DNA from 2 places in the Streptomyces sp. NPDC043867 genome. Region 2 is predicted to be linked to the other one. Evidence: riboswitches for the same ligand, from Rfam matches in the RefSeq annotation. Region 2 holds a riboswitch; the other holds the start of a gene.
What was found. Region 2 has a riboswitch for glycine ahead of gcvT (glycine cleavage system aminomethyltransferase GcvT). Riboswitches for the same ligand answer to the same signal wherever they lie in the genome.
Positions count from the first base shown of each region.

Region 1: it holds a riboswitch for glycine, as region 2 does, so the genes downstream of both, gcvP (aminomethyl-transferring glycine dehydrogenase) here and gcvT (glycine cleavage system aminomethyltransferase GcvT) in region 2, are expected to answer to the same signal.

Region 1 covers NZ_JBWKDS010000024.1:9,657-14,643, forward strand. Annotated here, with positions in the region: gene AC069T_RS23290 (DNA polymerase IV) at 1-848, shown strand, start outside; gene AC069T_RS23295 (PRC-barrel domain-containing protein) at 773-1,141, opposite strand; glycine riboswitch at 1,258-1,352, shown strand; gene gcvP (aminomethyl-transferring glycine dehydrogenase) at 1,533-4,418, shown strand; gene AC069T_RS23305 (DUF5999 family protein) at 4,517-4,723, opposite strand.
Region 2 covers NZ_JBWKDS010000007.1:235,179-240,165, forward strand. Annotated here, with positions in the region: gene AC069T_RS09955 (enhanced serine sensitivity protein SseB C-terminal domain-containing protein) at 1-238, opposite strand, end outside; gene AC069T_RS09960 (enhanced serine sensitivity protein SseB) at 442-1,215, opposite strand; gene AC069T_RS09965 (AAA family ATPase) at 1,283-1,957, opposite strand; glycine riboswitch at 2,150-2,247, shown strand; glycine riboswitch at 2,248-2,360, shown strand; gene gcvT (glycine cleavage system aminomethyltransferase GcvT) at 2,395-3,513, shown strand; gene gcvH (glycine cleavage system protein GcvH) at 3,735-4,112, shown strand; gene glyA (serine hydroxymethyltransferase) at 4,126-4,987, shown strand, end outside.

The sequences.
Region 1 (4,987 bases), on a different contig from region 2:
GCAGGGCGCACGGGCACGCGCTGTACGCGATGGCGCTGGCGCACGACGAGCGGCCCGTGGTGGCCGAGCGGGAGGCGAAGTCGGTGTCGGTCGAGGACACCTACGAGGTGGACATCCATGACCGCGTGCGGGTCGCCGCGGAGGTGCGGCGGCTCGCCGACCGGTGTGTGCGGCGGCTGCGAGGCGCCGGGCGCTCGGGGCGGACCGTGGTGCTCAAGGTGCGGCGGTACGACTTCTCCACGCTGACCCGGTCCGAGACGCTGCGCGGGCCCACGGACGACCCCTCCGTGGTGCGCGAGGCCGCCGCCCGGCTGCTCGACGCGGTGGACACGACCGGCGGGGTGCGGCTGCTGGGCGTCGGGGTCACCGGGCTTGCCGACTACACGCAGGAGGACCTGTTCGCCCAGGCGCAGGCCGCCGCCGGGGAGCTCCTGGCGCAGGAGCAGGCCGAGGACGAGGGGGCGCGGGAAGCGGTCGGGGAGCCGGCCCGGCCGGCCGAGCGGCGCTGGCCCGCCGGGCACGACGTACGGCACGCCGAGTACGGGCACGGCTGGGTCCAGGGCAGTGGACTCGGGCGGGTGACCGTGCGGTTCGAGACGCCGTATTCGGAACCGGGGCGGGTGCGGACGTTCCGGACCGAGGATCCCGCGCTGGAGCCGGCGGACCCGCTGCCCCTGGTAGCGGGGGCCCCGGAGACCGCGGTCCCGGCGGAGGCCGCTTGGCCGGCGCCGGGCGGGACGGATGCGGAGGAGGTGTCCGGGGGGCGGGCCGGTCAGGCCTCGTCCGAACCGGCGAGCGTGCCGAAGTCGCGGTCCGTCGGGGGAGGGGACGCCAGGTCGAGCCCGTAGTGGTGGTACAGCTGGAGTTCCTGTTCCGGAGAGAGGTGGCGGCCGACACCGAAGTCGGGCGCGTCCTTGATGAGGGCCCGGTCGAAGGGGACCCGGAGCGTGCCCTCCACGACCTCGCTGGGCTCCAGCGGCACGAAGGCGTCCCGGCTGAACAGACCCGTGCGTATGGCCGCCCACTCGGGCATCCCGGTGGCGTCGTCGAGGTACACCTCGTCGACCGTGCCGATCTTGGTGCCCTTGCGGTCGAACGCCTTGCGGCCGATCAGGTTGCGCGGATCGATGTCGGTCTGCACGGGCCCTCCTCGTGGGCGCAAAACTCATCCGTAAGCACTACGAAAGAGCACATTCAGGAAGGTGGCCACTCGAAAGCCCGTGCGCTGTCCTCGCTGGTAGGCTGGCAAACGGCTGCTGACCCCGTGCGGGAGAGTCCTCCGGCGAGACCGGAGGCGCCGAAGGAGCAAATCCTCCCCGGAATCTCTCAGGCACACGTACCGCACGGACGAGGTCACTCTGGAAAGCAGGGCGGGTGTCGTCGGCTCCCGTCCTCACCGACGGTGAAAACCGGTTCGTCAGCCAAGGGCGGGCCGGTGAAGCTCTCAGGTTGAGATGACAGAGGGGGAGGCCGTCGGGGTACCCGCGTCGTGGTACCCCCCGAAGGTCGCGTCAGACCAGGAGGCCTCCGCAATGACCGCCCATCGCATTCCGCTCTCCGAGCTCGAACAGGGCATTCCCTTCGAGCAGCGCCACATCGGGCCCGACCACGAGGCCCAGGCCAAGATGCTCGCGCAGGTCGGATACGGCTCGCTCGACGAGCTGACGGCCGCCGCGGTGCCGGACGTCATCAAGAACGCCGATGCGCTCGAGCTGCCCGGAGCCCGCACCGAGGCCGAGGTCCTGACCGAGCTGCGCTCCCTCGCGGACCGCAACGAGGTACTCGACTCGATGATCGGCCTCGGCTACTACGGCACCTTCACGCCGCCGGTGATCCTGCGCAACGTCATGGAGAACCCGGCCTGGTACACCGCCTACACCCCCTACCAGCCGGAGATCTCGCAGGGCCGCCTGGAGGCGCTGCTGAACTTCCAGACCGTGGTCGCCGAGCTGACCGGCCTGCCGACGTCCGGCGCCTCGCTGCTCGACGAGGGCACCGCCGCCGCCGAGGCGATGGCGCTGTCCCGGCGCATGGGCAAGAACAAGAAGGGCCTCTTCCTCGTCGACGCGGACGCCCTCCCGCAGACCATCGCCGTCATCGAGACCCGCGCCGAGCCGACGGGCGCCGAGGTCGTGGTCGCCGACCTGAGCGCGGGCATCCCGGCCGACGTCGCCGGCCGGGAGATCAACGGCGTACTGGTCCAGTACCCGGGTGCCTCCGGTGCCGTACGCGACATCAAGCCCCTGATCGACCAGGCGCACGAGCTCGGCGCGGTGGTCACCGTCGCCGCCGACCTGCTCGCCCTGACCCTGCTCACGGCGCCCGGCGACCTCGGTGCCGACATCGCGGTCGGTACCACCCAGCGCTTCGGCGTCCCGATGGGCTTCGGCGGGCCGCACGCCGGTTACATGGCGGTGCGCGAGAAGTTCGCCCGCAGCCTGCCGGGCCGGCTCGTCGGCGTGTCCGTCGACGCGGACGGGCACAAGGCGTACCGCCTCGCCCTGCAGACCCGTGAGCAGCACATCCGCCGCGAGAAGGCCACCAGCAACATCTGTACCGCCCAGGTGCTGCTCGCCGTGATGGCGGGCATGTACGCGGTCTACCACGGCCCCGAGGGACTCAGGACGATCGCCCGGCGTACGCACCGCTACGCCACGATCCTCGCCGCGGGCCTGGAGGCCGGCGGAGTGGAGGTCGTCCACGGCTCCTACTTCGACACGCTGACCGCGCGGGTGCCGGGCCGGGCCGCCGCGATCGTGGCCGCCGCCCGCGAGGGCGGGGTCAACCTGCACCTCGTCGACGCCGACCACGTGTCGATGGCCTGCGACGAGACCACCGGGCGCAAGCAGCTGGGCGCCGTCTGGACCGCGTTCGGCGTCGAGGCCGACATCGAGGCGCTGGACGCGTCGGCCGCCGACACGCTGCCCGAGGCGCTGCTGCGCACCGACGACTACCTCGCGCACCCGGTCTTCCACCTGTACCGCTCCGAGACCGCGATGCTGCGCTACCTGCGCAGGCTCTCCGACCGGGACTACGCGCTCGACCGCGGCATGATCCCGCTGGGCTCCTGCACGATGAAGCTCAACGCGACCACCGAGATGGAGCCGGTCACCTGGCCGGAGTTCGGGCAGCTGCACCCCTTCGCGCCCGCCGAGCAGGCGCAGGGCTATCTGACGCTCATCCGTGAGCTGGAGGAGCGGCTCGCCGAGGTCACCGGGTACGACAACGTGTCGCTGCAGCCCAACGCCGGTTCGCAGGGCGAGCTCGCGGGTCTGCTCGCCGTACGCGGGTACCACCGTGCCAACGGCGACGCGCAGCGGACCGTCTGCCTCATCCCGTCCTCCGCGCACGGCACCAACGCCGCCAGCGCCGTGATGGCCGGCATGAAGGTCGTCGTCGTCAAGACCGCCGGGGACGGCGAGATCGACGTCGAGGACCTGCGGGCCAAGATCGAGCAGTACCGCGACGAACTGTCCGTACTGATGATCACGTACCCCTCCACGCACGGCGTCTTCGAGGAGCACGTCACCGACATCTGCGCCCAGGTGCACGAGGCGGGCGGGCAGGTGTACGTCGACGGCGCCAACCTGAACGCGCTGGTCGGCCTGGCCAAGCCGGGGCACTTCGGCGGCGACGTCTCGCACCTGAACCTGCACAAGACGTTCTGCATCCCGCACGGCGGCGGCGGTCCCGGCGTCGGACCGGTCGGCGTACGCGCGCACCTCGCGCCGTACCTGCCGAACCACCCCATGCAGCCCGCGGCCGGCCCGAAGACCGGTGTCGGCCCGGTCTCGGCCGCGCCCTGGGGTTCCGCCGGGATCCTGCCGATCTCCTGGGCGTACGTCCGGCTCATGGGCGGCGAGGGCCTCAAGCGGGCCACGCAGGTCGCGGTGCTGTCCGCGAACTACATCGCCAAGCGTCTCGAGCCGCACTACCCGGTGCTGTACACCGGACCGGGCGGACTCGTCGCGCACGAGTGCATCATCGACCTGCGGCCGCTGACCAAGGCGACCGGTGTGAGCGTCGACGACATCGCCAAGCGGCTGATCGACTACGGCTTCCACGCGCCGACGATGTCGTTCCCGGTGGCGGGGACGCTGATGATCGAGCCGACCGAGTCCGAGGACCTGGTGGAGCTCGACCGGTTCTGCGAGGCGATGATCGCCATCCGCGCCGAGATCGAGAAGGTCGGTTCGGGCGAGTGGCCCGCCGAGGACAACCCGCTGCGCGGCGCGCCGCACACAGCGGCGGCGCTGGGCGGCGACTGGGAGCACGCCTACAGCCGTGCCGAGGCGGTCTTCCCGGGCGGTGTCTCGGCGGCGGACAAGTACTGGCCGCCGGTGCGCCGGATCGACCAGGCGTACGGCGACCGCAACCTGGTCTGTTCCTGCCCGCCGCTGGACGCCTACGACGAGTAGCCACCGCCGGGCGTACGTCGGGGCCGGTTCGGAGAGTGCGTCTCCGGGCCGGCCCCTCCTCGTGCGCGGCGGCTGTCGCAGCCGGCCGCTGGTGCGGCTCAGGCGGCCGTCATCACCTGTCCGGTGCCCAGGGGGCGGTGCGGGGCGATGATCTGACCGTCGGGCAGGAGCTCACCGGTGTCCTCGAAGAGCACGACGCCGTTGCACAGCAGGCTCCATCCCTGTTCCGGGTGATGCGCCACATGGAGGGCGGCTTCCCGGTCGGCGGAGTCGGCTGTCGGACACGGTGGCTGGTGCTGGCACATGGATGGGATCTTTCGCTGGGTCGTGACGTGTGAGCTGGCTGTCGTATCTGTCCTGCGGCTCGGAACGCTGTCCATGGCCGCCCCCCGTCGACAAGTCGGTCTGGTACCAGTGTTGCCCCACGGGCGCCGATCCGCAGGGATTTGGCAGCAGCACTTCTCACAGGTTCATGACGCATCACCCGTGCGGACGGTTCACTCCAACTGCACTGTCCCTTCGGGTGGTTCGGGATGGCCGGATGGGGCTAGTCCGGACGGGGAATCGGG
Region 2 (4,987 bases):
CGGACAGCTCCTGGGCCGAGGTCACGCAGGGGGCGTAGCCGTAGCCGCCGACCTCCATGTTCCCGTACTGGGCGTCCGGCGAGCCCGCCTGGCCGTGCCAGAGCAGCATCCAGATCTGGCCGTTCGACGGGTTCGCGAGCGCGCTGAGGAGCGCCTCGTAGGCGTCGTAACGCCCGGGCGTCACCTGGCGCAGCATGTGCTCGACCTGCCCGGCCGCGGCCGTGCCCGACGCGCTCACCCTCAACCGCCCCTTCGCGAACAGATCATCATGAACTCCCCCATCGCCCCCGGGGCGTTCGCACGGCATCCCGTCCGGGAGCGCGTCACCACCTCGACCGAGCCATGAAACCAGCTTAAGCGGCGTTCCTGACAGGAACTTGACGCACGCCTTCGCCGGCCGGCGTGGCGCCGGGTGCGCGGTCCGGCGCGGGTCCCGCCCGCTCAGTACTCCCGCAGGTAGAAGGGCCGCACCCGGGCGCGCATCCAGTCGCCCACCGGGTCCTGGGCGACGTCGAGGAGGACCAGGTTCACCGGCCGGTCCACCGGGACCCGGCCGAGCGCCCGGCCGAGCGCGTCCAGCGGGTACGTCCGTGCCGGGCCCTCCCATTCGGACAGTTCGACACCGACGAACATCACCGGGTCGCCGCCCTCGATGCTGGCCAGGCAGCGGCGGGCGGTCAGCACCACACCGGTGGCGGCGAACTCGGCCGAGGCCGCGGACAGGAAGTCGACCGGGTCGTCCTGCCAGTCGGGTTCGAACAGCCGGACCCGGCCGCCGCTCGCGGGTCCGTCCAGTGGGGTCCGCCCGGTGCGGCACAGTTCGGCGACGGCGGGCGGCGGGAGCGGCACGCCGACCACGCCGTCCGGGTTGACCGCGAGACCGACCTGCGGGGGCAGTCCGCGCGCGAACTCGACGGCGGGCGCGATCGTGTACGCCATGTGGGCACCGGCGACCTGGCGGAACTGCTCCTCCGAGCTGAAGACCGGGACGTACGCCTGCCCCTCGATCTCCAGCATGGGCAGGTCGAGCGGGCCGCTGTGCGGGCCGCCGCCGTTCGGCAGCGGGATCCACAGGAAGCTGCGGCCGAGGACCTCGACGATCCGGGCACCGGCCGACGGCACGCCGAGGGACGCGGAGAGGACCTCCTCCAGTTCGTTGCCTGGCCATCCGCCGTGCGGATGGGGGTGCGGGTACGCCTGTGCCGGGATGTCCATCTGTCTACCGCCTGCTGTGAACCGCTGTTCCGGCTGGAAACCCTAACCGGTGGGCGCGTACGGGGGGTCAGTCGCCGAAGTCGATCCGGCGCAGCACGTCCGCCGCCGCCCGGTCGATGAGGACCGCCGAGCCGCAGCCCTTCGGCAGATCCCCCTTCTCGACGGACCGCAGCAGCAGCCCGGCCGCCCGGCGGTGGCGGAGGAACGCGTAGCGCGAGACGCCGCGGCCGCGCTCGCGCTGGCCGTCCAGGGCGGTGTCCGGCGTGACGTCGAGGAGCAGCAGGTGCAGGGTGCCGCCCCGGCGGCGGGCCTCGCGGGCGAGCCAGCGGCGCACCCAGGTCTGTGTGCCGCAGTCGTGCACGACGACGCCGGCGCCCGAGCGCAGCGTGCGGTGCAGTCCGGTGTAGTGCGCGAGCCGGACGACGGGGCGGTAGAGCGCGTACGGCAGGAAGCGGGACAGGCGGGTGTCCCAGCGGTCGCGGGCGTCCTGGGAGTCGACGCGCGCGCCGCGCACGGCCCGGCGCATCAGCGTCGACTTGCCGCTGCCGGGCAGACCGGTCACCACGACGACGTCGGCGGCGCCGAAGGACAGGCCGTGCGGGCTGTGTCCCGCGCGCTCGCGCAGATCGCGGACGACGGGTCCCGGCATCGGTCCGCACGCCTCCCGGGCCGGGACACCGGGCTGTTCGGGCACCGCGAGTCCCGAACCCGTCGCGTACGCCGTGGTCCTATTCACCCTGATCGTCCTCCCCCTCGGATCCGGAGTCCCATCCCATTCGAGTGTAAAGAGAAGGTAATGCGGGACGCCTCTCGTTTCCGTCCTCGTCCTGCCACAGACCGGTCACAGGTCTTCCGCCGCCGGCCGGACGGGCCGCCCCTGCCGGGTTTCACGGATGCGTGCAATGATGTGCCCGCCAACTGCATACCGGCCGCTTGAATCCGCGCGGGAGAGTCCCGGGGCATCGGTCCCCGGGCGCCGAAGGAGCAAGTCCCTCCCTTGAATCTCTCAGGCCCCGATACCGCGCGGGCGAGGCACATCTGAAAAGCGGGCCGCTGACCAGTGGCTCCACCCACGGTGCAAGTCACGACCACCGGTTCGCCGGGTCGTGATGAACCTCTCAGGTTCCGATGACAGATGGGGAGGAACGACCTCGCCGTCATGCCTTGGGAGCCCCACCGATGAGCAGTAACGCCCCCCGTCACACCGCGCTCGACGCCCTGCACCGGTCGCTCGGCGCGACGATGACCGACTTCGCCGGCTGGGACATGCCCCTGCGCTACGGCTCCGAGCGCGACGAGCACCTCGCGGTGCGCACCCGGGCCGGTCTCTTCGACCTCTCCCACATGGGCGAGATCACGGTCACCGGACCGCAGGCCGCCGCCTTCCTGAACTTCGCCCTCGTCGGCAACATCGCCTCGGTCGGGGTCGGCCGCGCCCGCTACACGATGATCGTCCGCGCGGACGGCGGCATCCTCGACGACCTGATCGTGTACCGGCTCGGGGAGCAGGAGTACATGGTGGTCGCGAACGCCTCCAACGCCCAGGTGGTGCTGGACGCGCTGACGGAGCGGGCCGCCGGTTTCGACGCCGAGGTGCGCGACGACCGTGAGGCGTACGCGCTGATCGCGGTCCAGGGCCCGGAGTCCCCCGGCATCCTCAAGTCCCTCACCGACGCCGACCTCGACGGCCTCAAGTACTACGCGGGTCTGCCCGGCACGGTCGCGGGCGTCCCGGCGCTGATCGCGCGCACCGGCTACACCGGCGAGGACGGCTTCGAGCTGTTCGTGGCGCCGGCCGACGCCGAGAAGCTGTGGCAGGCGCTGACCGAGGCGGGAGCCCCGGCCGGGCTCGTCCCCTGCGGGCTGTCCTGCCGCGACACGCTCCGCCTGGAGGCGGGCATGCCGCTGTACGGGCACGAGCTGACGACGTCGCTCACCCCCTTCGACGCGGGCCTCGGACGGGTCGTGAAGTTCGAGAAGGAGGGCGACTTCGTGGGCCGGGAGGCCCTGTCCGCGGCCGCCGCCCGCGCGCAGGACGACCCGCCGCGCGTGCTCGTCGGGCTCGTCGCCGAGGGCCGCCGCGTGCCGCGCGCCGGCTACTCCGTCGTCGCCGGCGGTGAGGTCATCGGCGAGGTCACCTCCGGCGCGCCCTCCCCGACGCTCGGCAGGCCGGTCGCCATGGCGTACGTCGACGCCACGCACGCCGCTCCCGGCACGGCCGGTGTGGGTGTGGACATCCGGGGCAGCCACGAACCGTACGAGGTCGTGGCGCTGCCGTTCTACAAGCGCCAGAAGTGACACCGGTCCCCGCGCGCCTCACGTGACACCGGCCCGGGCGCCGGACACGACACCGGCCCGGGTACCGGACACGGCACCGGCCATGTGCCGGAAGTGACACCGGCCCGGGCACCGGGCCGGACACCTGCCCCGGGCGCCGGAAGCGGCGCCGGGCGCGTCCGTCCGGTTCAGCTACGTCCCCGCTTCATCAGCACTCCCCCGCGTACAGGAGAATTCAGGCCATGAGCAACCCCCAGCAGCTGCGTTACAGCAAGGAACACGAGTGGCTGTCGGCCGCCGAGGACGGCGTCTCGACGGTCGGCATCACGGAGCACGCGGCCAACGCGCTCGGCGATGTCGTGTTCGTCCAGCTCCCGGAGGTCGGTGACACCGTGACCGCGGGCGAGACCTGCGGCGAGCTGGAGTCGACCAAGTCGGTCAGCGACCTGTACGCCCCGGTCACCGGCGAGATCGTCGAGGCCAACCAGGACGTCGTGGACGACCCGTCCCTGGTGAACTCGGCTCCCTTCGAGGGTGGCTGGCTGTTCAAGGTGCGCGTCACGGACGAGCCGGCCGACCTGCTCTCCGCGGACGAGTACACCGAATTCACCGCAGGCTAAGGACTCCCGACTGATGTCGCTTCTGAACACGCCCCTTCATGAACTCGACCCGGACGTCGCCGCCGCGGTCGACGCCGAGCTGGACCGCCAGCAGTCCACCCTGGAGATGATCGCCTCGGAGAACTTCGCTCCGGTCGCGGTCATGGAGGCCCAGGGCTCGGTCCTCACCAACAAGTACGCCGAGGGCTACCCGGGCCGCCGTTACTACGGCGGCTGCGAGCACGTCGACGTGGTCGAGCAGATCGCCATCGACCGCGTGAAGGCGCTCTTCGGCGCCGAGCACGCCAACGTCCAGCCGCACTCGGGCGCCCAGGCCAACGCGGCCGCCATGTTCGCGCTGCTCAAGCCGGGCGACACGATCATGGGCCTGAACCTCGCGCACGGCGGGCACCTGACCCACGGCATGAAGATCAACTTCTCCGGCAAGCTCTACAACGTGGTCGCGTACCACGTCGACGACGCCACCGGTCGGGTCGACATGGCCGAGGTCGAGAAGCTGGCCAAGGAGTCCCGGCCGAAGCTGATCGTGGCCGGCTGGTCCGCGTACCCGCGTCAGCTCGACTTCGCCGCGTTCCGCCGGATCGCGGACGAGGTCGGCGCCTACCTGATGGTCGACATGGCGCACTTCGCCGGTCTGGTGGCGGCGGGGCTGCACCCGAACCCGGTGCCGCACGCGCACGTGGTCACCACCACCACGCACAAGACGCTGGGCGGCCCGCGCGGTGGCGTGATCCTGTCCACCGCCGAGCTGGCGAAGAAGATCAACTCCGCTGTCTTCCCCGGTCAGCAGGGCGGTCCGCTGGAGCACGTGATCGCCGCCAAGGCGGTCTCCTTCAAGGTCGCCGCCACGGACGACTTCAAGGAGCGCCAGCAGC